Regions from separate parts of the Carboxydocella sp. ULO1 genome, predicted to be linked through region 2. Evidence: riboswitches for the same ligand, from Rfam matches in the RefSeq annotation. Region 2 holds a riboswitch; each other region holds the start of a gene.

Region 1 (7,817 bases), on a different contig from region 2:
TGGAAGTGTTGCGGCAGGATTATATTCGCACCGCCCGGGCCAAAGGGCTGGCGGAGTGGCTGATTGTGCTCAAGCACGCCCTGCGCAATGCCTTCCTGCCCGTTTTAACGGTAATCGGCTTGCAGTTTGGTTCCTTGCTGGGTGGAGCTGTAATGACGGAAACCATCTTCTCCTGGCCGGGAATTGGCCGCTATATCTATGCTGCCATAATGGCCAGGGATTTTCCGGTGGTGCAGAGCAGTATTGTTTTTATAGCCATGCTGTTTGTGTTAATCAATCTTCTGGTCGACCTGCTTTATACCTATATTGATCCCCGCATTCGTTACAGTTAAGGAGGAGCGCCATGAGCCAGAACAAAGGAGGACTATGGGCTGACGCCTGGCGTCGGCTAAAGCGGAATAAAGTTGCCCTGCTGGGTGCGCTGATTGTGGCTATCTTGCTGTTTACTGCTCTGGCTGCCCCGCTCATCGCTCCTTATGACCCCGTTCATGATGGGAGCTTGAAGGAGCGCTTGCAACCACCCAGCGCCAAGCACTGGCTGGGAACGGACAAGCTGGGCCGGGATATTTTTAGCAGGATTGTTTATGGTGCCCGCATCTCTGTTGAAGTGGGGGTTATTTCTGTAGGCATCGCTTTGATAGTAGGCACCCTGATGGGGGCGTTGGGCGGCTATTATGGCGGCTGGCTGGATTCCATCCTGATGCGTATTGTTGATATAATGCTGGCATTTCCCAGTGTCCTGCTGGCAATCGCTATCATGGCAGTGCTGGGGCCCAGTCTGGAAAATGCCATGGTGGCCATCGGACTGGTGAATGTGCCAACCTTTGCCCGGGTGGTACGGTCTACTGTTCTGGCGGTGAAAGCCACTGAATATATCGAGGCGGCCAAAGCTATCGGGGCCAGGGATGCTCGCATTATTTTCCGCCATATTTTGCCCAACTGCATTGCGCCCATTATTGTAACAGCTACCCTGGGCATCGGTACAGCTATTCTCGATGCCGCCGGCCTCAGCTTTCTGGGCCTGGGGGCTCAGCCACCTACACCGGAATGGGGGGCGATGCTGGCCGATACCCGGGATCTCTTGCTTAAAGCGCCCTGGGTGGCCATATTCCCCGGGATTGCCATTATGCTGAATGTACTGGGCTTTAATCTGCTGGGAGACGGTTTGCGGGACGCCCTGGATCCCAGGTTGAAACAGTAAAACGCATTGCCCGGTGGAGGTTAAATAACAAAGCCGCAGGCTTTGCCTGCGGCTTGGATTTTTACTGGGTAATGGAGGCATTAACAGTTGTAGTAGCCTGAGCAGTTTGATTCAAAGCTGAGGTAGCGGCAGCCAGTTCAGCTTCCAACTTTTTGATTTTAGCTTGTAATTCAGCGATTTTACGTTTGGCTTTTTCCGCTTTGGCTTTGGCTTTCAGTTCCTGTTTCAGTTTCTTTTCCTGGGCTTTTAATTGAGCCAGTTCCCGCTTGTCTTTTTTCTGTTCTTTCTTAATTTCATTTTCCCGTTTGACAATTTCCTTTTTCAGCATCCTGGCCAGCTCATTGATCCGGTGAATGCGTTTCACATAGGTCTTACTGTCTTTAGTTTTCTTGAAATCAGCCACTGCATCTTTTTTCAGACTATTGATAGCCTGGGCCAGAACCCGGATATCTTTTTTGCTGGTGATCAGCTTGTTCAGCTCAGCCTTGAGTGCTGTATCGGTCGGATTGTCCAGCAGCTTAACCAGCACCGCTTTTACCTGCAGAACCTGCTGCTCAAAAGGATTGACCTGGGTAGTAGTAGTGGTATTGCCATAGGTGTCGGAAGTAACAGTGGTCTGGGTTGTAGCATCAGTGGTAGTGGTGGTTTCCCCTTCAGCAAAAACAGCGGAAACAGGACCAAGAGCCAGGATTGCGGCAACAAAAGTGGCCAGGAATTTGTGTTTGATAGTCATAAGACATACCTCCTTTTAATGCTCAAAATTTTACCTCCTGCCAGAGCAGGAGGTAAATCGCCTCGCACTCGGGCAGCTGGCTGGCCTGGCAACGGAGTTGCGGTAGCCCCTTTAGCTTTGCGTCACCACCTTTCGATGGTTTTGCCTTTTTCCTTTTCGCTATATTATACGAACAGGCAATCATTTTTGGGGGGACCTAAGAAGTTTTTCTAAAAAATTTTTTTCGACAACAAAACAGGAAATCCTGCTCCAATGGGGAAAATAAGTAGCAGAGGAGGTTGAGAATATGGTAGAGATCGGCTTCAAGGCCCCTGATTTTACCCTGCCCGCTACCGGGGGACAGGAAATCACTTTATCCCAATTAGCTGGCAAAAAGGTTGTTCTTTATTTTTATCCTAAAGATAATACTCCTGGTTGAACCAATGAAGCGGTCGATTTTAATGACCGGATGGAGCAGTTTGCTGCCATCAATACCGTTATTCTCGGAGTAAGCCGGGATTCCATAGCCAGTCATGAGAAATTTGCGGCCAAACTGGGTCTGAAATTTCCTCTGCTCAGTGATAGTAACGGGGAAGTATGTCAGTTGTATGAGGTATTAAAAGAAAAGAATATGTATGGCAAGAAAAGCATGGGGATTGAAAGATCCACTTTCCTGATCGATGCCGATGGTGTTATCCGACAGATCTGGCGCAAAGTCAAGGTAGCCGGCCATGCCGAAGCTGTCCTGGCTGCAGCCAGGGAGCTATCAGAGCAATAATTCCAGGGCTAGATAGACCCCGGCTCCGATCAGGCTGGTAGCTGGCAAAGTGAGAAACCAGGCGGTAATAATCTGTCGGGCCACCCCCCATTTTACCCCGCGAAAGTTTTTGGCTGTGCCCACTCCCATGAGTGCGGAAGCGACTACATGAGTAGTGCTGACGGGTAGGCCAAAGCGGGAAGCCAGCAATATTACCAGGGAAGAGCTAATATCCGAGGCAAAACCATTTATGGGTTCAATTTTAAAAATCCGCCCGCCCATGGTGCGGATTATTTTTTTCCCCCCTGTAGCGGTACCCAGGGCCAGGGCACTGGCGCAGGCAACTACTACCCAGAAGGGAACATGAAAAGTATCAATCATACCGGCGCTGACGAGAGCCATAGTGATCAGGCCCATGGACTTCTGGGCATCATTGGAGCCATGGGAATAGGCAGTCAGCGCTGCTGAAAGGATCTGTAAGCGACGAAAAACATTATTGGTCTGATGGGGATGAGAAAAGCGGAAGAGCCAGAAAAAACCCACCATTACCAGATAGCCCACCACCAGACCCAGAATAGGGGATAAGATCAGGGACAGGATGATTTTACTCAGGCCTGTCCACTTGATGAGCGCAAAACCGTGCTGGGCAGCGGCAGCTCCTACCAGGCCGCCGATGAGGGCATGGGAAGAACTGCTGGGAATGCCATAGTACCAGGTAAACAGGTTCCAGAAAATAGCAGCTGAGAGGGCGCCGATTAAAACCGTCTGGGTTATGGCTGCTGGGTCCACAATTCCTTTTCCGATGGTAGCTGCCACAGCGGTATGGGTTACCGCTCCTAGAAAATCAAAAGCGGCAGCCAGGAGAATTGCCTGCCGGGGGCTGAGGGCCCGGGTGGCAATGGAAGTGGCAACAGCATTGGCGGTATCATGGAAGCCATTTAAGTAGTCAAACAACAAAGCAAGGATAACAACGATAATGACCAAAGCGGTGAGACTAAGCATATTTTAGCACTACTCCCTCTAATAAATCTGCCATATCATCACAGAAGTCCAGCATTTCTTCCATATATTCATACAGGTCTTTCCACTTGATGATTTCCAACGGACTGCAATCCAGGGCAAAAAGCTGGGCCAGGCCGGTGCGGTAGATATTATCTCCCTGGCTTTCCAGCTCATTGATAGTCTGACAGAGCTTCTGGATTGCTTCCGGCCGGGAAGTCAGTTCCGGCAAGAGCTTTATGGCTTTGGCTAGAGCCAGACTGGCTTCAAAGGCAACCCCGGCCAGCTCCTGACCGGTCCGGGTAGTCTGTTCCACTTTATAGAGTCCCAGTTTTACGCAGGTGCCGTGCAGGTAATCGACCACGTGCTCTAACCCCTGGGTGAGCCGGAAAAGCTCATCCCGGTCGATGGGAGTAATAAAAGTACGATTGATTTCTTTCTTTAATTCTTTGGCAATCTGATCGCTTTTTTCTTCAACTTGATCCAGCTGCCGCATTAGCTGCTCAGAGTGTTGCTGTTCTTGCATGATGGCGCGAAAATGACGGGCAGCTTCTTCCAGGCACTGGGCCAGCTCACCTAACAAGCGGTAGAAAATATCATTTTTTGGTTTTATACTAAACATCTCGGGGCCTCCTTTAACTGTACTAATAAAGATTGTAACTGTCCCCATCTGCTGCGTCAACAAGACTCGACAAAATAACAGTTGCTTACCCGGGGGCAGTATGCTATACTAATTGGTAGCGAATGCAAGAGAAAGTAGGTGCAAAAACATGCGGGAGAAACTGGCCAGTCTTGGAGCAGTTATCACCGGCTTTCTGGCCTGTATCGCCTGACTGGGTCCGGCAGTTTTTGCCGCCCTCGGTCTGGGGGGATTGGGCTTTGCCGCTGTTGGTTCGGTATCGAAATATAGCAATATATTTTACGGTATTACCATAGTTCTGCTGGGTTTTGCCCACTGGATGGGAACCAAAAATCACAAAAAAAGCAATCAGGTTATACTCTGGACATCTACTGTTCTGGTGCTGGCGATGTTTATCTACACCAAACGGGGCTGGTTCCTGGGATGGTTTAACTAAAGGGGGAGAAGGAAGTGAAAAAATGGTTGTTAATCACTCTGCTGAGTGGTCTTCTGATCGTTACCGGCTGTGCTAAACAGGAAACTACCCAATCCGGGGGAGAAACAGCAACCCAGCAGCAGGCCCAGGCTACTTATCAGGACATCAGTGGTGAAGAATTGCAGGCCATGCTGGCTAAAGGCGAAAAGGTAACGGTTATCGATGTGCGGGAACCCTTTGAGTATGAAGCCGGGCATATTAAAGAGGCTCGCCTCATTCCCATGGGGGAAATCCCTGGTAAACTGGGGGAACTGGATAAAAACCAGACTATCGTAGTGGTTTGCGCTTCTGGCAGCCGCAGTGCCCAGGTGGCCCAGTATCTGGTGGAACAGGGCTTCACCCGGGTCAAAAACCTGGCAGGAGGCATGATGGCCTGGCCGGGAGAAGTGGTGAAATAACAGGATTAGGTAATTTCTTAAAACCTCTGCTTGTGTTACAATGATACACAGGTGGAGGTTTTTGCATTTGGAGGTTTATTTATGTGGGAGGACTTGCTGGAACTCAATCAGGAGCTGCTCAGGCGTATGCAAAAGACACCTGACCGGGCCGCAGGCCGCCAGCTGCTGGCTGATAGCTTTGGTGAATTCAAACCCATTCCAGTTTTCCAGGACAAACCCTGGCAGGGCTGGCAGGTAGTAGGGATAGATGGCTCCCAGCAAACTATTGGGGCTAACTATCCTTACCAGCTGGCTTTATTACAGGCTCTGGCTCTGGCCAGCCAGGGCGGGGAACAACTGAAACAGCGGGTAATAACCCCCCTCCTGGCTGAGGGGGAAGAAGAAGTCAGGCAGCTGGTAAGGGAAAAAGGTTTGAGCCAGGAACTGGCATTTAGTCGCCTGCGGGACCGGCATCTGGCCCAACTGGAGCTGGAAACCTTGCTGGAACTCATCTTTCGACAAAAACCCCAAGCCATCATGCTGGATGGCGGTTTTTTACGGCTGGAGCAAGCCTGGGCAGAAGGCTGGCAGCAGCTCTATTCCTTTTGTCTGGAGGAGAATATTTTACTGATAGGTGTAATCGAGGAAGTAGGGACCAATGCCATTGCCCAGGAACTGGGGGAAAAGGCCCCCCCTCTCTGGCAAAGGGCTTATGACCGGGAGATTCTCTATGACTTGCTGCAGGAAGGAGAACTGCTGTTGCCCTATCGTCCCTTGGCTGTAAAAGACCGCTATTATACGGTTTTTTTGCGCCCGGGTACCTATCCGCAGGCCATTGCCCTGGATTTGCTGGCTGAACAGAAAAATAAGGCCCAGCTGGCAGCGGCTCTCGTAATTTCCCTTTGTCCTGCTGGTGGCCGGGGCATTCCCTGGTTGCTGGATCTAATCGATCAAAAGGTGAAATTAACCCGACAACAAACTGATGCTTTGCTGGACTATGTCCTGGATTTACAGGTTCGGGAAAAATTTTTGCGCTCCATGCGGGAGAGGAGGTAAAAGGGTGCAGGTAATCGGAACAACTACCCCTCAGGAGGTCTGGGTACTGGATCAGACCCGACCTTTTCGCACCAATGAGCTGTTGATTATTGAGGACCCACAGCTGGGTCTGTTAACCGGTGAGGTGGTGGAGTGCCAGTCCCACCATCCCCTCTTATCGGGAAGCAAAGGAGAAGGGGCGGTGCTGGATCGGCAGCTGTTGTCCAATCTATTGACCATTGGGCTGGACCCACGCCGGGAAGTAGTGCATCTGGCCCGGGTACGGCTGCTTACCGAGGCTCGCTGGCCGGTGGCTTTTGCTGCACCAGTACGCTTGCCCCGATTTGAGGAAGTTGCACCCCTGTTGTTAAAAACCGGCCCGGATACGGGGCTGACCCTGGGGGTAATCGCTGGAACGGAGGAACTGGGACAGGAGCTGCCAGCGGGTTTGCGAGAGATAGCGCCCCTGTGGAATGGCGAGGGTTTACAGGCTCAGGAAGGGGTGCCCTTTATTTTCAATTACCAGGCCATGAACCAGTATCCCCATTTAGGGATTTTCGGGGGCTCTGGTTCGGGTAAGTCCTTTGGTACCCGGGTGGTGCTGGAAGAGCTGATGCAGCAGGGGATTCCCACCATCGTGCTAGACCCGCACTGGGAAATGAGTTTTGAACAACAGGTAGCAGGCTGGCCACCAGGATTACAGCGGGAATGGACTCGTCGTGCTGTACTCTTTGCCATCGGCCAGGAAGTAGGGGTTAATTTCAGTGAATTGAATGGGGCTGAAGTAGCCAATCTGCTGGCAGCCGCCGGAGGCAGTTTAAGTGAGGCTATGGAAAATGCCGTCATCACTTTGCACCAGAGGCGGGATAGCCTTCAGACCTTTAAAACCCGCCTGGAAGAACTGCGCTGGGCCCTGGAGAATGAGAGCAAACTCAGGAAAAGCCCTGATCTCTTTACCCCGGAGAAAGTGCGCCAGGCTCAGGAGCTGCTGGAGGAATACAAGGACCGAATCAGCGGGCCGGGCACTCTGGCCGGTATTCAATGGCGGCTCAACCGTCTGGAACAGACCGGTATCTTTCACCGGGATATCCGTCCGGTAGAGGAGGAGCTTATCAAACGCAAACTGGTAATAATCCGCGGCACCGTTACTACCCTGAACATTTTTGCAGCTTATGTGCTGAAAAAATTCTATGATAAACGGCGGCAATACAGGGATTCCCTGCAACGGGGAGAGCGGTCGGGAGAGCCTTTCCCGCCTTTTGTTATCGTGGCTGATGAGGCTCATAATTTTGCCCCGGTTTCACCGGTGATTCCTGCCCCGGCTCGCTCCATTCTCAAGGAAATCGCCCAGGAGGGACGGAAATACGGAGTGTTTCTGATTCTGGCTACCCAGCGGCCGGCGTTGCTGGATGAAACCATTAATGCCCAGCTCAATACCAAATTCATATTCCGGACTACCCGCTCCCAGGATATTGACCTGATTCAGCGGGAATCAGACCTATCCCGGGAAGAAACCCGCCGGTTACCCTATTTACCGTCCGGGACCTGTTTTGTCTCATCGGCAATTTACGGGCGCTCCCTGCTGGTGCGCATTCGGGCAGCCAAAACTTGCAGTCCCCAT
Region 2 (7,817 bases):
GGCCTACTTCTATGAGCAGACCGCCGGAAAATATCAAGCAGTTTTTGACCAGAGATCAGTACCGGCTATATAAGCTGATCTGGGATCGTTTTCTGGCCAGTCAGATGGCTCCAGCTCAGCTGGAAACAACCAGCATCGATGTAGACATATCACCATATTTGTTCCGTATTACCGGTACGGTGGTGATTTTCCCCGGATTTATGAAAATTTATCAGGATGAGGAGAAGGAAGAGGAAAAACAGATTCCCCCTGTATTTGAAGGGCAATGGCTGGAATTAAGAGAACTGAAACCGGAACAGCATTTTACCCAGCCACCACCCCGTTACACAGAAGCTTCTCTGGTTAAGACTTTGGAGGAACTGGGGATTGGACGTCCATCAACCTATGCTCCGACCATCGAAACCATTCAGAAACGGGGCTATGTTACCAGGGAACAAAAACATTTTTATCCTACCGAACTGGGACAAATGGTAGTGGAGTTATTAAAACAGTTTTTCCCGGATATTATTGATGTGGAATTTACTGCAAAAATGGAAGAGGATCTGGATAAAATTGAAGAAGGGGAAAAGCGCTGGGTAGATGTAGTCCGTAGTTTTTATGAGCCTTTTCGAGAAGAATTGCAGCAGGCGGAAATAAAAGCTGAAAAAATTGTGGTAGCGGATCCGGTGGTTGAGGAAAAATGCCCTAATTGTCAGGCTAATCTGGTGATCAAAACCGGGCGTTTTGGTAAATTTTTGGCCTGTCCTAATTTTCCGGAGTGTCGTTTTACCAAACCCTTGCTGGAGGAAACGGGGGTATTGTGTCCTCAGTGTGGTGGTATGCTGGTGAAAAGGCGGAGCAAAAAAGGAAGAACCTTTTTTGGCTGTGTTAATTATCCGGAATGTGATTTTACGGTTTGGAACGAACCGGTACCGGAGAAATGTCCCCAGTGCTCTGCGCTAATGGTGAGAAAAAGCAAGAAAATAGCAGAGTGTATTAAATGCAAAACTAAGGCCCAGGTATCTTAGGAGGAAAGAAAGTGGCTACGATACAGGTTATTGGAGCGGGATTAGCTGGTTGTGAAGCCGCCTGGCAGGCGGCGAATCTAGGTGTAAATGTGGTTTTAAAGGAAATGCGGCCGTCTAAAATGACACCGGCCCATCATACCGGTTATTTTGCTGAGCTGGTTTGTAGTAACTCTCTGAGAGGCAATGCTCTGGAAAATGCTGTGGGTTTGCTTAAAGAAGAGATGCGCCGGCAGAACTCTCTCATAATGCAGGCGGCGGAAAAATATCAGGTGCCGGCTGGTGGGGCCCTGGCGGTCGATCGGGAGGGCTTTTCCCGTTACATAACGGAAACCATTCATAAACACCCCCGGATCACTGTTATTCAGGAAGAAGTAACCGCCATTCCGGAGGAAGGGATTGTGATTCTGGCTTCGGGGCCGCTGACTTCTGCTGCCCTGGCAGAGGCTATTCTGAAGTTTACCGGGGAAGATTATTTGTATTTTTTTGATGCCGCAGCCCCCATCGTAACCAGGGAATCTCTGGATTTCAGCAAGGTGTTTGCTGCTTCCCGTTATGGCAAGGGGCAGGGGGATGAATATTTGAACTGCCCACTGGACGAACAACAATATCTGAGATTCTGGCGTGAGCTGGTAGAAGCAGAGAAAGCACCGGTAAAGGATTTTGAAAAACAGATTTTTTTTGAAGGCTGTATGCCGGTAGAAGTGCTGGCAGCCCGGGGGGAAAAGACATTGCTCTTTGGGCCCATGAAGCCTGTAGGACTTATTGATCCCCGTACCGGTAAACAGCCTTATGCAGTGGTACAGTTGCGTCAGGATAATGCCGAAGGGACCCTCTATAACCTGGTGGGTTTCCAGACTCACTTGAAATGGGGGGAACAGGAGAGGGTTTTCCGCTTGATTCCCGGGCTGGAAAAGGCGGAATTTGTCCGTTATGGTGTAATGCATAGGAATACTTACATAAATTCCCCCAGAATTTTATTACCTACTCTGCAAACCAGGAAAAGGACGACTTTGTTTTTTGCCGGGCAGATTACCGGGGTCGAGGGCTATGTAGAATCAGCGGCAGCGGGCTTAATTGCCGGTACCAATGCGGCCCGTTTGGCCATAGGACAAGAACCGCTGGTCTGGCCCCGAACCACTGCCCATGGGGCATTGATTCATTATATTACCAGTGCCCGGCCGGATAATTTTCAACCGATGAATGTAACCTATGGCCTTTTCCCGGCCCTTGCAACCAGGATAAAGAACAAGAAAGAAAGAAATCTGGAACTGGCCAAACGGGCCCTTGCGGATTTGGAGCAGTTCCGCTACCGATGGGGGTGATTGGTTTGTTAAAGGGAACGACGATAGCCGCTGTCCGTAAGCAAGGGATTACTGCTATGGCCGGTGACGGGCAGGTAACTTTCGGCAATGCCATGATTATGAAACACCAGGCCTGCAAAGTGCGGGAACTTTATGGTGGTAAAGTGCTGGCCGGTTTCGCCGGTTCGGTAGCTGATGCCTTTACCCTTTTTGAAAAGTTTGAGAGCAAACTGGAGGAATTCAGGGGAAATTTAACCAGAGCTGCTGTCGAGCTGGCCAAAGAATGGCGGCGGGACAAAATCCTGATGAAACTGGAAGCCATGATGATTGTGGCTGATTTGCAACAAATACTGATAATCTCCGGGAACGGTGAAGTGATTGAGCCTGATCAGCCATATATAGCTATTGGGTCAGGAGGCGCCTATGCAATGGCAGCCCTGAAGGGTTTGTATCATCATTCCGCACTGCCTGCAGATAGCATGGCAGAAGAGGCTTTAAAAATCGCTGCCTCTCTCTGTGTATATACCAATGAGCATATTACTGTGAAGCGGATAGGGGGGTAAGACCGTGCAGGAACTGACTCCTAAACAGATAGTACAGGAACTGGATAAATATATAGTGGGTCAGCATAAGGCTAAAAAAGCTGTGGCCATAGCACTGCGCAATCGGATCAGGCGGAAAAGGCTGCCCAGAGAACTTCAGGAAGAAGTGCTTCCTAAAAATATTATTATGATCGGTCCAACCGGAGTGGGTAAAACCGAAATAGCTCGTCGGATTGCCAAACTGGTGAATGCTCCTTTTGTTAAAGTGGAGGTTACGAAATTTACGGAAATCGGTTATGTTGGCCGGGATGTAGAGGCAATGGTAAGGGATCTGGTGGAAACGTCCATTCGCATGGTCAAAGAAGAAAAAATGCAGGAAGTGGAAGAACGCGCCTATGAACTGGCTGAGGAGCGGTTACTGGACATAATTGCCCCTCGAACTCAGCAAAATTTGAACCGCAAAAATCCTTTCGAATTATTTTTTGGTAGCAATCAGGAAGAGCAGGAACCGGTACAGGTATCAGAACAAGATGAACTCCAGCGGGTTCATCAGCGCCAGTTACTAAAAGCAGGCAAGCTGGATAATATGTTGATTGAAATCGAAATCGAAGAAACTAACCGCCCGGTGGTGGAAGTTTTTTCGGGAAGCATTGAGGATATGGGTTTGAATATTCAGGATATGCTAAGCGGCTTCCTGCCCAGGAAGAAGCGAAAACGGAAAGTAACTGTAGCGGAAGCGAGAAGAATATTGATGCAGGAAGAGGCACAGAAACTCATTGATATGGATGAAGTGATTGCAGCAGCGATTGAGCGAGCAGAAGAAACAGGAATAATTTTTCTGGACGAAATTGACAAGATTGCAGCCAGGGAACAGACTGGTGGGCCAGATGTGTCGCGGGGTGGGGTTCAGCGGGATATATTGCCGATTGTGGAAGGTTCAACCGTCATGACCAAATATGGGGCCATCAAAACAGATCACATGCTCTTCATTGCTGCTGGTGCCTTTCATGTTGCGAAACCATCGGATTTGATTCCAGAACTGCAAGGAAGATTTCCAATCCGGGTTGAATTAGAACCATTGAGTGAACAGGATTTTTTACAAATTTTAATTGAGCCGCAGAACTCATTAATCAAGCAATATACAGCTTTGCTGGCTACAGAAGGCATAGAAGTTAAATTCTCTGAAAATGCCCTTGCTGAAATAGCGAAAATAGCTTATACTGTAAATGAAGAAACAGAGAATATCGGGGCACGAAGATTACACACTATTTTGGAAAAAGTTCTGGAAGATATTGCCTTTGCTGCTCCGGAAACTGAGGAAAAACATATTACTATTGATGCCGAATATGTCAGAAAAAAGCTGGCTGATGTGGTGCAAAATCGGGATTTGAGCCGATATATTTTATAAACACTATTCTTTGGAGGGACAGCAGGAATGGAAGAAATGGAAATACTTTTAGAGAAGACGAGGAAGATCAACCGACTTTTACAGAAAGCAGCGGGCAACCCTGTAGATTTTGAAGAAATGGCCAAAGTTTTGTGTGATTGTGTAGATGCCAATGTTTACATTGTGGGAAGAAGAGGAAAAGTACTGGGCCATGCGTTTATGAAAAAATTCGAATGTGACACCATGGTTCAGATCGTGGAACAGGCAGAGCGGTTTCCTGAGGCATACAATGAGGCTCTGCTTAAAGTTTCTGATACTTGTACTGATTTTCACCAGCGGGCCAACACCTGTGTTTTTGAAGGCGGGCATACCTGTATATTCAGTGGGAAGCGTACAACGGTAGTTCCCATACTGGGTGGCGGTGACCGCCTGGGCACTCTGGTCCTGGCTAAATTTAATACTGAATTCAGTAATGCCGATTTAATCCTGGCCGAATATGGTGCGACTGTTATTGGAATGGAAATCCTCAGATCTAAAGCCGAGCGAGTAGAAGAAGAAGCAAGGAAAAAAGCGGCTGTTCAAATCGCTCTGGCTACCCTGTCCTTCTCGGAACTGGAGGCAGTTGAGCATATTTTTGAGGAACTGGGCGGGGAAGAAGGATTGCTGGTGGCCAGCAAAATTGCTGACCGGGTAGGTATTACGCGTTCGGTAATTGTAAACGCTCTGCGAAAATTTGAAAGCGCAGGTGTGATTGAGTCCAAATCCCTGGGAATGAAAGGCACTTATATCCGGGTATTAAATGATCGGCTGCTGGAAGAACTAAAAAAGCTAAAACACTAATTTTTAGAAAACGATGAAAAACCACCTTACTGGTGGTTTTTTTTCTTGTCTTTCCAGCAACAAATACTATATTTTTTAAGGTAAAGCTTGATATTTTATTGATAAGAGAAAGGAATTTCGCCAGCTGCGGCGAATATATAATGCGACATAAGATGACAAAAAAAGAAGAAAAACGAAAATGGTTAAACAAAAAGCAATAATATGGGACTAAAGTCCTGTCCTTTGCTCAGGGCAACTTGGTCGAAAGGCCAAGACGCAAAGCCACGGGCCTGTAGCTCAGATGAGTATGGCAGCCGGGTTACCAAAGGGTTCTCTTGCCCTGGCCTCTGCCGGGTTTATTTTTTGGAGGGATAGCGAGATGATCGAGCGCATTCTCAATCTTTCGACAATCAATTTTTTAGAACGGGGTCTGGATGCAGCCAGCCTGCGGCATCAGGTTTTAAGCAATAACATTGCTAATGTGAGCACACCTGGTTTTAAACGCAGTGATGTGGTTTTTGAAGAGGTTCTGGCTGCAGCGTTAGGACAGGGAGAAAAGACTACCCTTGCAGGTGTCAGAACGGATGCTAAACATTTGCCCATTGGTTCTGTCCCAATTGTGGCTGTTCAACCTCAGCTTGTCCGGCAGGAGGATACTTCTCTCCGAAATGATGGTAACAATGTAGATATTGATTTGGAAATGGCTGAACTGGCGAAAAACACCATTTATTATGAAGCTTTATCCAGACAAATTGGAGCGGAAATTGCCAAGCTGAAATATGTGATCTCCGAAGGGAGGCGCTAATTAATGAGCTGGTTTGACAGTCTGGAAATCAGTGCTTCAGGATTGACGGCCCAGAGGTTGCGGCTAGATGTTATTTCCAACAATCTGGCTAATGTTAATACTACCAGAACGCAGAACGGAGGCCCTTATCGGCGGCAAATGGTAGTTTTTGCAGAGCGGGCCGATGAGCTTACCTTTGCCCAGGCTTTACAGAATGCTCTGGGGCAGCAAAAACCTGTTCCTGCGGGAAAGGGAGTTAGGGTAGTTCAGGTTGCAGAAGACCAGAGTCCTTTACCCAGAGTTTACAACCCCCAGCATCCGGATGCCGATAACCAGGGGTATGTGACAATGCCGAATGTGAATGTAGTGACGGAAATGGTAGACATGATTTCAGCTACGAGAGCTTATGAAGCCAATGTTACCGCCTTGAATGCTGCTAAGTCCATGGCGGTCAAGGCTCTGGATATTGGCCGTTAATTAGCGGAAAAGGGGTGAAAGAATGAAAATCGAAGCAATCCAAAGCAGCGGATTGGCTCAACCCCTGGGGTTGGATAAAACAAAAACTGTTACTAACAGTGAGGGTCCCAGTTTTAGTGAAATACTGGCTGCCAATTTGGCCAAAGTGGATGAGTTGCAAAAACAGAGCGATGCCGCCAGGATGCAACTCTTGACCGGTCAGGCCCCTGATTTGCACACCGTAATGATTATCGGGGAAAAAGCTAATCTGGCTTTGCAATTAACGGTACAAATACGCAATAAGGTAATTGAGGCGTATCAGGAAATCATGCGCATGCAGGTATAAAAGTTAAAGGTTAGTGAGGAAGGTGGATATGAAAGAGTTATATGCCAAAGTCAGGGAAAAACTGATGCAATTCTGGCAACAGGCCAACCAAACCCAGAAAATACTGGCCCTGGCGGCGGCAGTGACTGTTGTTGTAGCCATTGGGGCGATTTTGTATTTTTACCGGCAGCCTGATTATCAGCCCCTTTTTACTAACCTGGAAGCAGCCGACGCTGGTGCCATCACAGCCAAACTGGATGAGATGAAAGTGCCATATCAGGTTTCAGCGGATGGCAAGACCATCCTGGTACCCGCTGACCAGCAAGCTTCTATTCGCTTAAAACTGGCCAGTGATGGTGTACCTACTGGTGGCGTGGTGGGTTTTGAATTATTCGACCAGCCTAAATTCGGGGAGACAGATACCGATCGTCAGGCCAAATACCAGCGGGCATTGGAAGGAGAACTGACCCGCACTATCATGCGAATGAATGAGGTTGAGCAGGCGCGGGTTCATATTGTGTTGCCGCAGAACAGTTTGTTTGCCCTGGAGAATGAACAGGAAGCTAGAGCGGCAGTAATGCTGAAACTGAAACCCTACCAGAAATTAAAAGAAGAGCAGGTAGTGGGCCTGATCCGTCTGGTAGCCAATAGTGTTAAAGGTTTAAAGCCGGAAAATGTAACAATTGTTGATTCCAATATGCAGAGTTTAAGTGATGATATTAATCTGGGCAGTGAAGAGAAAAATAGTTCGAAGCTAACAGCATCCCAGCTGGAATTAAAACAGCAGCTGGAAAAGGATATGGAAAAATCAGCCCAGTCTATGCTGGACCGGGTTTTTGGACAGGGTAAGGCAGTGGTTAGAGTGACTGCTGAACTGGACTTTGACCGGGTTGAAATCAACAAAGAGGACTGGGGAGATAAAGTAACGCGGTCGGAGCAGATTCAGGAAGAAAACCAGAAGGGCAGCAGCACTATTCCGCAGGGAGTTCCCGGAACGACCACAAATATACCCGGTTATCAGCAAATAACTCAGCAGAATAACAGCAGTGAAAGCAATAAGAGCAATAAAATCCGCAACTATGAGATTGACCGTACTCAAGAACATCGTGTCGTAGCGCCTGGCTCAATTAAGCGCCTGTCAGTAGCTGTGATGGTGGATGGGCAAAGGGTAAAAGAGGATCAAGTAGGAGCAGTGC
Region 3 (7,817 bases), on a different contig from region 2:
GACTGCAGGCCACCTTGCGGGCCCGGTGGAGGATATCCTGCAGAATCGGGTTCCTGGTAATAATATCGGCAAAAGTGTAGCGGGTACCATTACCCCGAGCAGGGTCAGTTTTTTTGTGACTTGCCAGTTCTTTTTGCAGGGCTAGAATTTTTTCCGATAGCTGGACTACCTGGGTCAGATCTTTAAAGATTTCTACCGCTCCCACCAGTTGGCCGTTTTCAAACATAGGGATGGTAGAAGTGACAGTGGCTACCTGCTTGCCCTGGTAATTGGTATAATGCTGGACATGGTTGAGCAAAGGCTGACGCTGGCGCAGGACATAGTAAAAGGTACTGGTTTCCTCGGTGAGGCCTGGAAAGACGTCCAAAATATTTTTCCCAATAGCTGCTGCCGGGTCTATTCCACCGATATTGGTGGCAGGTTCGTTATAAAAAATGATATTGGCTTTAGTATCAGTAACAATGATTCCTTCATCCAGATTAGCCAGGATTATATCCAATAGATGTTTGTAATCCACCCCTATATCCCCCTTTGCTGGCTGTATGGGTGAACAAATTCTCCATAGCCGGGGGAAAGTCCTTTTTTGTTAGGTTAAACTACCAATTAAGGGGATGAGATTATACTATCTCCACTGCTGCTATAATATCCCGTTGTTTAAAGCTATAACCCCTGTGTAAAAAGAAGAGAGGCCATGTGGCCTCTCTTCAGTCATCATGTTCTCCGTCATTCTGTTCTCCATCATTTATACCATCATGGTCATTGTCTTCATCACCATCGAGAACACCATCATGGTCAGTGTCAGGATTTTTAGGATCTTCTTTTAATACAAATTCTCTACCATTGCTGATTTTGTCCCCATCATCATCTTCATCAAAGTCCATAATACCATCATCATCAGAGTCACTATCGATGGGGTTGGAGCCTATGCTAAACTCCTGGGAATTAGAGAGTCTGTCCTTATCAAAATCCTCGTCACCGTCTTTCATACCATCCCCGTCTGAATCAGCTTTCAGCGGGCTGGTATGGATCACAAATTCCTGATAGTTGTTAAGGTTGTCTCGGTCCAGGTCTTCGTTTCTATCTTTAATACCATCTCTGTCACTGTCAGGGTTTAGAGGGTTGGTGTGAACAAGGTATTCCTGAAGGTTCGTCAGTTTGTCATGGTCCAGGTCTTCATTACCATCCTTGATGCCATCCTGGTCGGTATCGGCTTTTACCGGATTCAAGCCCAGGTAAAATTCCTGTTTAACAGTAAGGCCGTCCCGGTCCGGGTCAGTGTTGGCCAAATTTCGATAAATGCTGAGATGATAGCGCAATTCCCAGCTGTCAGGTATACCATTATGGTTTTTGTCTTTGCTTACTTTGGCATTGGCCGGGTTTGGGCCGCTACCAAGAAGGACTAAAGTAGCGAGAGCGATTGGAGCCATGGTAAAAAAGACTTTACGTTTGTTCATAAAGAACCCCTCCTTAATTTAAAATCTTATCCCGAGCAAGCAGTTAAATTAAGGAGGCTCGCCCGGCAGCTGGCTGGCATGGCTGTGCAGCTTTAGCCCCTATAGCTTTGTGTCGCCGCCTTTCGACGGTTTTACTCTTTTCGGTTATCATATTATACGTTTTCAAAAAGTATTTTAGGGGGGTTTCTGGGAATTAAAAAAATTTTTCCTCAGGCGAGAGAGTGCCATATTGGAGAAATGTTATGCCCCTTGTTTAAAACTGAACAATTGTGCTACACTAAAAGAAATCTCATAAAGCAGGAGGTAAAAATCATTGAAAGTAGCGGCAGCAGTGGCAAAAACCTATGATTATATCGAAGTGGAAGCGGGAGTCCAGGAGGTTCTAAACCAGTTTGGTGGCATGGAAACTTTGATTAAGCCGGAGGAGAGGGTGCTCATCAAACCCAATATGCTGGAGGGATTGCCACCGGAGCGAGCAGTAACCACCCATCCGGAAGTAGTAAGAGCGGTAATTCGTCAGGTAAAGAGGGCCGGTGGCATACCTTTAGTCGGAGATAGTCCTGGAATTGGCAGTGGCATGAAGGCGGCGGAAAAAAACGGCATAGCCGGGGTATGCCGGGAAGAAGGAGCGGAATTGCTGGCATTTGCCGAATCAGCGGAGTATTCCTTTCCTGAGGGAAAAGTAATCCGCAAGTTCCATTTGACCGGTGAACTGCAACAGGTGGATAAAGTTATCTCTCTGGCCAAAATGAAGACCCATTCCTTTATGGGCATCACCGGGGCCGTCAAGAATTTGTTTGGCTGCATAGTGGGTCCAGGCAAAGCTCAGTTTCACCTGCGCCTGAAGCGACGGGACGATTTTGCTGCTATGCTGGTTGACCTGGCCCTGCTGGTTAAGCCGGTTTTTTTCCTGGTAGACGGAATTGTTGGGATGGAAGGCAATGGCCCCCGTAATGGTTCGCCTATTCAAGCGGGAGTGATTTTGGGCGGCACTAATGGCTTTGCTGTTGACCTGGTCATGGGTCAGATGATGGGTTTCAACAGTGAGGAATTGCCGGTATCACGGCTGGCTCTGGCCCGGGGGCTGGTACCGGGGTTGAAGAGGATTGAAGTGGTAGGCAGTGGCCGGGAGTTACGCTGGAATTTTCAGCCCCCCTATAACCTGGAGTCTCTGGATGGGCGGGTCCCGCCTTTTCTGGTCCGCTTTTTCCAGAATCAGTTCACCTATCGGCCGGTTATGAATGAAAAGTGTACCGGTTGCAGCCGTTGTGCTCAGCATTGTCCACCGCAAGCCATAAAGATCGAAAATGGGAAAGCGATGGTAGACTATGAGCAATGTATTCGTTGCTATTGTTGCCAGGAACTCTGTCCCTTTGATGCTGTTATTCTGGAACAGGGATTATTGCTCAAACTGTTCGGTCGGAAAAAGTAACCAGATGCCAGTGGCAGGCATATACTAAGACAAGAAGCTTAATCAGAGCAGAAGGGATTATTGGGTCAGCTACAGCTAGCGGTATTTATGGCCTGGCTAAAGCGGCTATTAAAGAACAAACAACCCCGTGAGTACCAGGGCTCACGGGGTTTATTTTATGATCTGCACACGCTTTTGTTTACGCAGCACCAGGCGCCAGTAGATGCCTTCCCAGCCGGTGAGGGAGTGGTCATTAACAATTTGTTTGGACATTAACTCAAAAGGGCTGCGCGCTACCAGTTGTTCTACTTCTGCTTCGGTAAGGCAGCAAAGCTCGGGCAGGCCACAGCCGGGGATATCGGTCCAGAGGGCGGTAAAAACGGCAATTCCACCGGGTTTAAGCACTCTCCAGGCCTCATCTAATACCTGCTGCCGGTTTTCCTCGATGCTTTCTGTAAAAACATGAAGGAGCCCAAAGCTGTAAATGGCATCAAAGGAGAATTCCCGAAAGGGCAGATTAAGGGCATCAGCCACCAGGCACTCGAACTCTGCTTTTAAAGCCAGCCTACCGATAGCTTCAGCATCAATGTCTACAGCTACCACTTGCAGGCCTTGTTCAAAAAAATACAAGCTATCCCGCCCATTGCCACAGCCCAGGTCCAGAACTGGGCCTTTGGTAGCATGGAAAAGGGGAAGAACCCAGCGGGCAGTCTGGCTGGGTGGAGTATTTTGCGCTTTTTCACTGGCAAGCAGAGTATGAAAATCAAAGGCCATGGGCTGGTTGCCTCCTGTAATTAGACATATCCTTATACAATTTACCAGTTTTATGCTAGATAATCAACAGGAAATTTCACGAAAAAATAAAATATGTGTCTGTATTTTATGCAGGGCAAAGAACTTGCATTTTTGCCTAAAATCAGGTATTATAAGGAATGTGTTAGCACTCTATTTAATTGAGTGCTAATAGTACATAAAGAGGAGGTTTCTCAGTGATGATTAAGCCGCTTGGAGACAGAATTGTCATTAAGCCCTTGGCATCGGAAGAAGTAACTGCCAGTGGGATTGTGTTACCCGATACAGCCAAGGAAAAGCCCCAGGAAGGGGAAGTAGTAGCTGTCGGCAATGGCCGTCTGCTGGAAAATGGTGAGCGGATAGCCCCGGAAGTCAAAGTAGGTGACCGGGTGATCTACTCCAAATATGCCGGTACTGAAGTGAAATATGAAGGCGAGGAATATCTCATCCTGAATGAACGGGATATCCTGGCTGTAATCGAATAATAAGGGGGTTTAGCAAGTGGCGAAGCAGATTATTTTCGGTGAAGAAGCCCGTCGGGCTCTGGAACGGGGGGTAAATACCCTGGCTGAAGCTGTGCGGGTAACTCTGGGCCCCAAAGGCCGCAATGTGGTTCTGGAGAAAAAGTTCGGTTCCCCGCTGATTACCAATGACGGGGTTTCCATCGCCCGGGAAATCGAACTGCCCGATCCCTTTGAAAACATGGGTGCCCAGCTGGTCAAGGAAGTAGCGACCAAAACCAATGATGTAGCCGGTGATGGTACCACTACTGCGACTGTGCTGGCCCAGGCCATTATCCGCGAAGGTTTGAAAAACGTGGCTGCTGGTGCCAATCCCATGATCCTGAAAAAGGGGATTGAGAAGGCTGTAGCCGTTGCTGTTGAGGAAATCAAGAAAATGGCCCGTCCGGTGGAAAGTAAAGAAGCTATCGCCCAGGTTGCTTCCATTTCCGCTGCTGATCCGGAAATCGGCAACCTGATCGCTGAAGCCATGGAAAAAGTGGGTAAGGACGGGGTAATCACCGTTGAGGAATCCAAAGGTATCGGTACCACCCTGGATGTTGTGGAAGGGATGAATTTTGACAGGGGTTATATCTCCCCCTATATGGTAACTGATGCCGAGCGTATGGAAGCGGTGCTGAATGATCCCTTTATTCTGATCACTGATAAGAAAATCAGCTCCATTCAGGAAATTCTACCTGTTCTGGAGCAAGTAGTGAAAACTGGTAAGCCTTTGCTGATCATCGCTGAAGATGTGGAAGGGGAAGCCCTGGCTACCCTGGTGGTTAACAAACTGCGGGGCACCTTCAACTGCGTAGCTGTCAAGGCTCCTGGTTTCGGCGACCGCCGCAAGGCTATGCTGGAAGATATCGCTATTTTGACCGGTGGTCAGGTTATCTCCGAAGAACTGGGCCGCAAGCTGGATGCAGCTAACCTGTCCATGCTGGGTCGGGCCCGTCAGGTCAAGGTAACCAAGGAAGAAACCGTGATTGTGGATGGGGCTGGCTCTGCTGAAGAAATTCAGAAGCGGGTGGCCCAGATCCGCAAACAGTGGGAAGATGCTACTTCCGAGTATGACAGGGAAAAACTACAGGAACGGCTGGCCAAACTGGCCGGTGGGGTAGCGGTAATCCAGGTGGGGGCTGCTACTGAAACCGAAATGAAGGAAAAGAAACTGCGCATTGAAGATGCTCTCAATGCTACTCGGGCTGCTGTGGAAGAAGGAATCGTCGCCGGTGGCGGTACCGCTCTGGTGGATGTAATTCCGGCTCTGGCTGCCATTGAGGCTGAAGGCGATGAAGCTACTGGTGTGGCTATCGTCCGTAAGGCCCTGGAAGAGCCTCTGCGTCAGATTGCCAATAACGCCGGTCTGGAAGGCTCCGTAATAGTTGAAAAAGTCAAGAGCATTGATCCTGGTATTGGCTTCAATGCTCTGACCGGTGAATATGTAGATATGATCAGTGCCGGTATCGTGGACCCGGCCAAAGTTACCCGTTCTGCTCTGCAGAATGCTGCCTCCATCGCTGCTATGTTGCTCACCACTGAGTGCCTGGTAGCCGATGAGCCCAAAAAAGAAGAACCGGCCATGCCCGGTGGCGGCATGCCTCCCATGATGTAAGCCAAAAGAAGGCAGGGATAATTCCTGCCTTCTTTTTATGTGTCATCGTCAAGGAAGTTTTTGGCGAACTCAGCCTGGTCCAGCAAAACCAGGGTCTGATATTCATTGACCAGCAGTTTAAGCAATTTTAAAAGCTTATCAATAATTTCTCCCGTTTTCACTGTACGCTCTACAGCTTCATCGATTTCGCTGCGATGGGAGAAGGCGTTGGCGCTGAGCTGATTGGCGGCACTGGCCATAGATGAATAGGCGGAGGCAAGGGTGCCGAGAAAGCTGATGGTTTCCGAGAGCCGCTGTTTGACATACTGTAGAGCAGTTTCGGTTTCCGGGGGAAGCAGATTGCGAAATTGCTGCTCTTCCTGGCTCATGCCGCCATTCCTCCTTTCACCCTCATTTTATGCATGGATGGGAAGAAAAAGAAATATATCTTATAGTAATGGAAGGAGGGATTGGTGTGGAATGTAGCAGATGGGAAGGTCAACTGCGGGAGGTGATGGTGCAGGCAGTCTGTGCCCGCGGTGAGAAAAATCATATTCTGGAGTTTCAGCTCAAGCCCCTGCATCCAGCCAGCAAAGTCCTGGGCTGCTGGGCGGCAGATCATAACTTTTCCGGTTCTATAATTGGCGATACTGTGATTATAAATGGTGATCTGGAGCTGACCGTCTGGTATGCCTATGAGCAAAACCAGAAAACGGAGCTGCTGAGGGAGAGGCTCAACTATCTCTGTGAGATCGAACTGGAGAACCTTACTGGTCGGCTGGAACAGGGGGAAGAATTGCATTTAACTGAGGAAAAAGAACCCCAGGTCAGCTCTTATTATCTGGAGGAAGAAGAGATCAAGGGTGCGGTGGAGATAGGTTTTACCGCTGAAATCATGGGATTGACCAAATTGCGGGTATTAGCTTATCCTGCCGAAGAAGATTAAGAAAAAAGAAGGAAAAAGAAAAAAACTGTCGAAAATACAATTAAGAGAAAGAGAGAAAGTGCAAGTTGTTACGAGGAGGGAATATGATGGACTGGCGCCGGATTGCGCTGGCTGTAACCGTTGGGTTGGGGCTTGTCCTTTTTTTATTTGGTTGTAGTGGGGACAAGCCAAAAAAGGTAACTGAACGACAACCGGCGGCTGTCAGCCAGGAACAATTGAGAGCTTTTGTTACCACTCTCTCCGGGGTAATAAACAAGGAAGCAGAAGGGTATCAGAAGCTGACTGACAGTATCAAGGCCCTGGGATATGGGAAAACAACACCGGCCCAAACCAAACAGGAAGCCGAAAAACTTCTGGCTTTGAACCAGCAGTTGAGGCAGGAACTGGATGGCCTGCAAACCACTACCCGGGAAATGGAGGAAGCGGAAGGCAATATCGCTACCTGTATTTATTTGCGCAATCAGGTAGTAGAGAAATTTGTTCAGCGCCTGGCCAAATCTCCTGCGCCCAAAACCAGTGAACTAAATGGGGTTTTAAAAGAGTTACGGGAGTCAGAAAGTTTTGCTGAAGCTGCCTCCGGCAAGCTGGCTGTTTTGAAGCAACAGGCAGGCATGGAATAAGGGTTTGCGAAAACCGGCTCAAGCTGGTTTTTTTTCTTTCTTCATAGGCATAGACTTTTTTCACCGAATTAGGTTATATTTAAGGCAGGGAGGAATGAAAAATGGCCAAAAATACCCGCAAACAAACCTTATTATCTTTTGCCAAGTTATTTGGGGCTGCGTTACTGGGAGCTATCGGACTGGATCAGGTCAAAGAAGGGCTGGTATTACTGGCAGCGGTGCCGGGGACATCCTGGCCGGAAGCTCTGGTGCGTCTGGTCCTGGGCTCGGCAGCATTGCTGTTTGGGCTTTATGTGATATTGTGTTTTGTTTACCACTATGACAAGGCACGGGGACGGGTCAAAAACAAAATCAAGTTTCTGGAGTAGATGAGAATGGATAAAAAGTTTAAGATCACTGTCTATTCCAAAGAAAATTGTTGCCTATGTGACAAGGCTAAAGCCATTATCGACAGGGTGAAGCGTTACTGGGAACTGGAAGTGGAAGAAGTGGACATC

What was found. A riboswitch is a leader RNA that binds a small molecule or an ion and turns the genes downstream of it on or off. The one in region 2 is predicted to bind cyclic di-GMP.
Region 1: it holds a riboswitch for cyclic di-GMP, as region 2 does, so the genes downstream of both, ULO1_RS01345 (hypothetical protein) here and flgB (flagellar basal body rod protein FlgB) in region 2, are expected to answer to the same signal.
Region 3: it holds a riboswitch for cyclic di-GMP, as region 2 does, so the genes downstream of both, ULO1_RS06080 (hypothetical protein) here and flgB (flagellar basal body rod protein FlgB) in region 2, are expected to answer to the same signal.

Annotation. Positions count from the first base shown of each region.
Region 1 is NZ_BDLQ01000007.1:109,210-117,026, forward strand. It holds gene ULO1_RS01335 (ABC transporter permease) at 1-332, shown strand, start outside; gene nikC (nickel transporter permease) at 344-1,201, shown strand; gene ULO1_RS01345 (hypothetical protein) at 1,263-1,934, opposite strand; cyclic di-GMP riboswitch class I at 2,003-2,090, opposite strand; gene ULO1_RS01350 (peroxiredoxin) at 2,221-2,691, shown strand; gene ULO1_RS01355 (inorganic phosphate transporter) at 2,680-3,672, opposite strand; gene ULO1_RS01360 (DUF47 domain-containing protein) at 3,665-4,291, opposite strand; gene ULO1_RS01365 (hypothetical protein) at 4,542-4,745, shown strand; gene ULO1_RS14890 (rhodanese-like domain-containing protein) at 4,760-5,182, shown strand; gene ULO1_RS01375 (DNA double-strand break repair nuclease NurA) at 5,264-6,217, shown strand; gene ULO1_RS01380 (ATP-binding protein) at 6,222-7,817, shown strand, end outside.
Region 2 is NZ_BDLQ01000021.1:107,112-114,928, reverse strand. It holds gene topA (type I DNA topoisomerase) at 1-1,007, shown strand, start outside; gene trmFO (FADH(2)-oxidizing methylenetetrahydrofolate--tRNA-(uracil(54)-C(5))-methyltransferase TrmFO) at 1,019-2,329, shown strand; gene hslV (ATP-dependent protease subunit HslV) at 2,335-2,871, shown strand; gene hslU (ATP-dependent protease ATPase subunit HslU) at 2,876-4,258, shown strand; gene codY (GTP-sensing pleiotropic transcriptional regulator CodY) at 4,295-5,077, shown strand; cyclic di-GMP riboswitch class I at 5,298-5,383, shown strand; gene flgB (flagellar basal body rod protein FlgB) at 5,436-5,861, shown strand; gene flgC (flagellar basal body rod protein FlgC) at 5,865-6,317, shown strand; gene fliE (flagellar hook-basal body complex protein FliE) at 6,340-6,642, shown strand; gene fliF (flagellar basal-body MS-ring/collar protein FliF) at 6,671-7,817, shown strand, end outside.
Region 3 is NZ_BDLQ01000031.1:16,177-23,993, forward strand. It holds gene ULO1_RS06075 (sigma-54-dependent Fis family transcriptional regulator) at 1-517, opposite strand, end outside; gene ULO1_RS06080 (hypothetical protein) at 705-1,454, opposite strand; cyclic di-GMP riboswitch class I at 1,516-1,600, opposite strand; gene ULO1_RS06085 (DUF362 domain-containing protein) at 1,768-2,886, shown strand; gene ULO1_RS06090 (class I SAM-dependent methyltransferase) at 3,037-3,639, opposite strand; gene groES (co-chaperone GroES) at 3,858-4,142, shown strand; gene groL (chaperonin GroEL) at 4,159-5,775, shown strand; gene ULO1_RS06105 (hypothetical protein) at 5,811-6,143, opposite strand; gene cotE (outer spore coat protein CotE) at 6,230-6,700, shown strand; gene ULO1_RS06115 (hypothetical protein) at 6,787-7,320, shown strand; gene ULO1_RS06120 (DUF2627 family protein) at 7,422-7,688, shown strand; gene ULO1_RS06125 (glutaredoxin family protein) at 7,695-7,817, shown strand, end outside.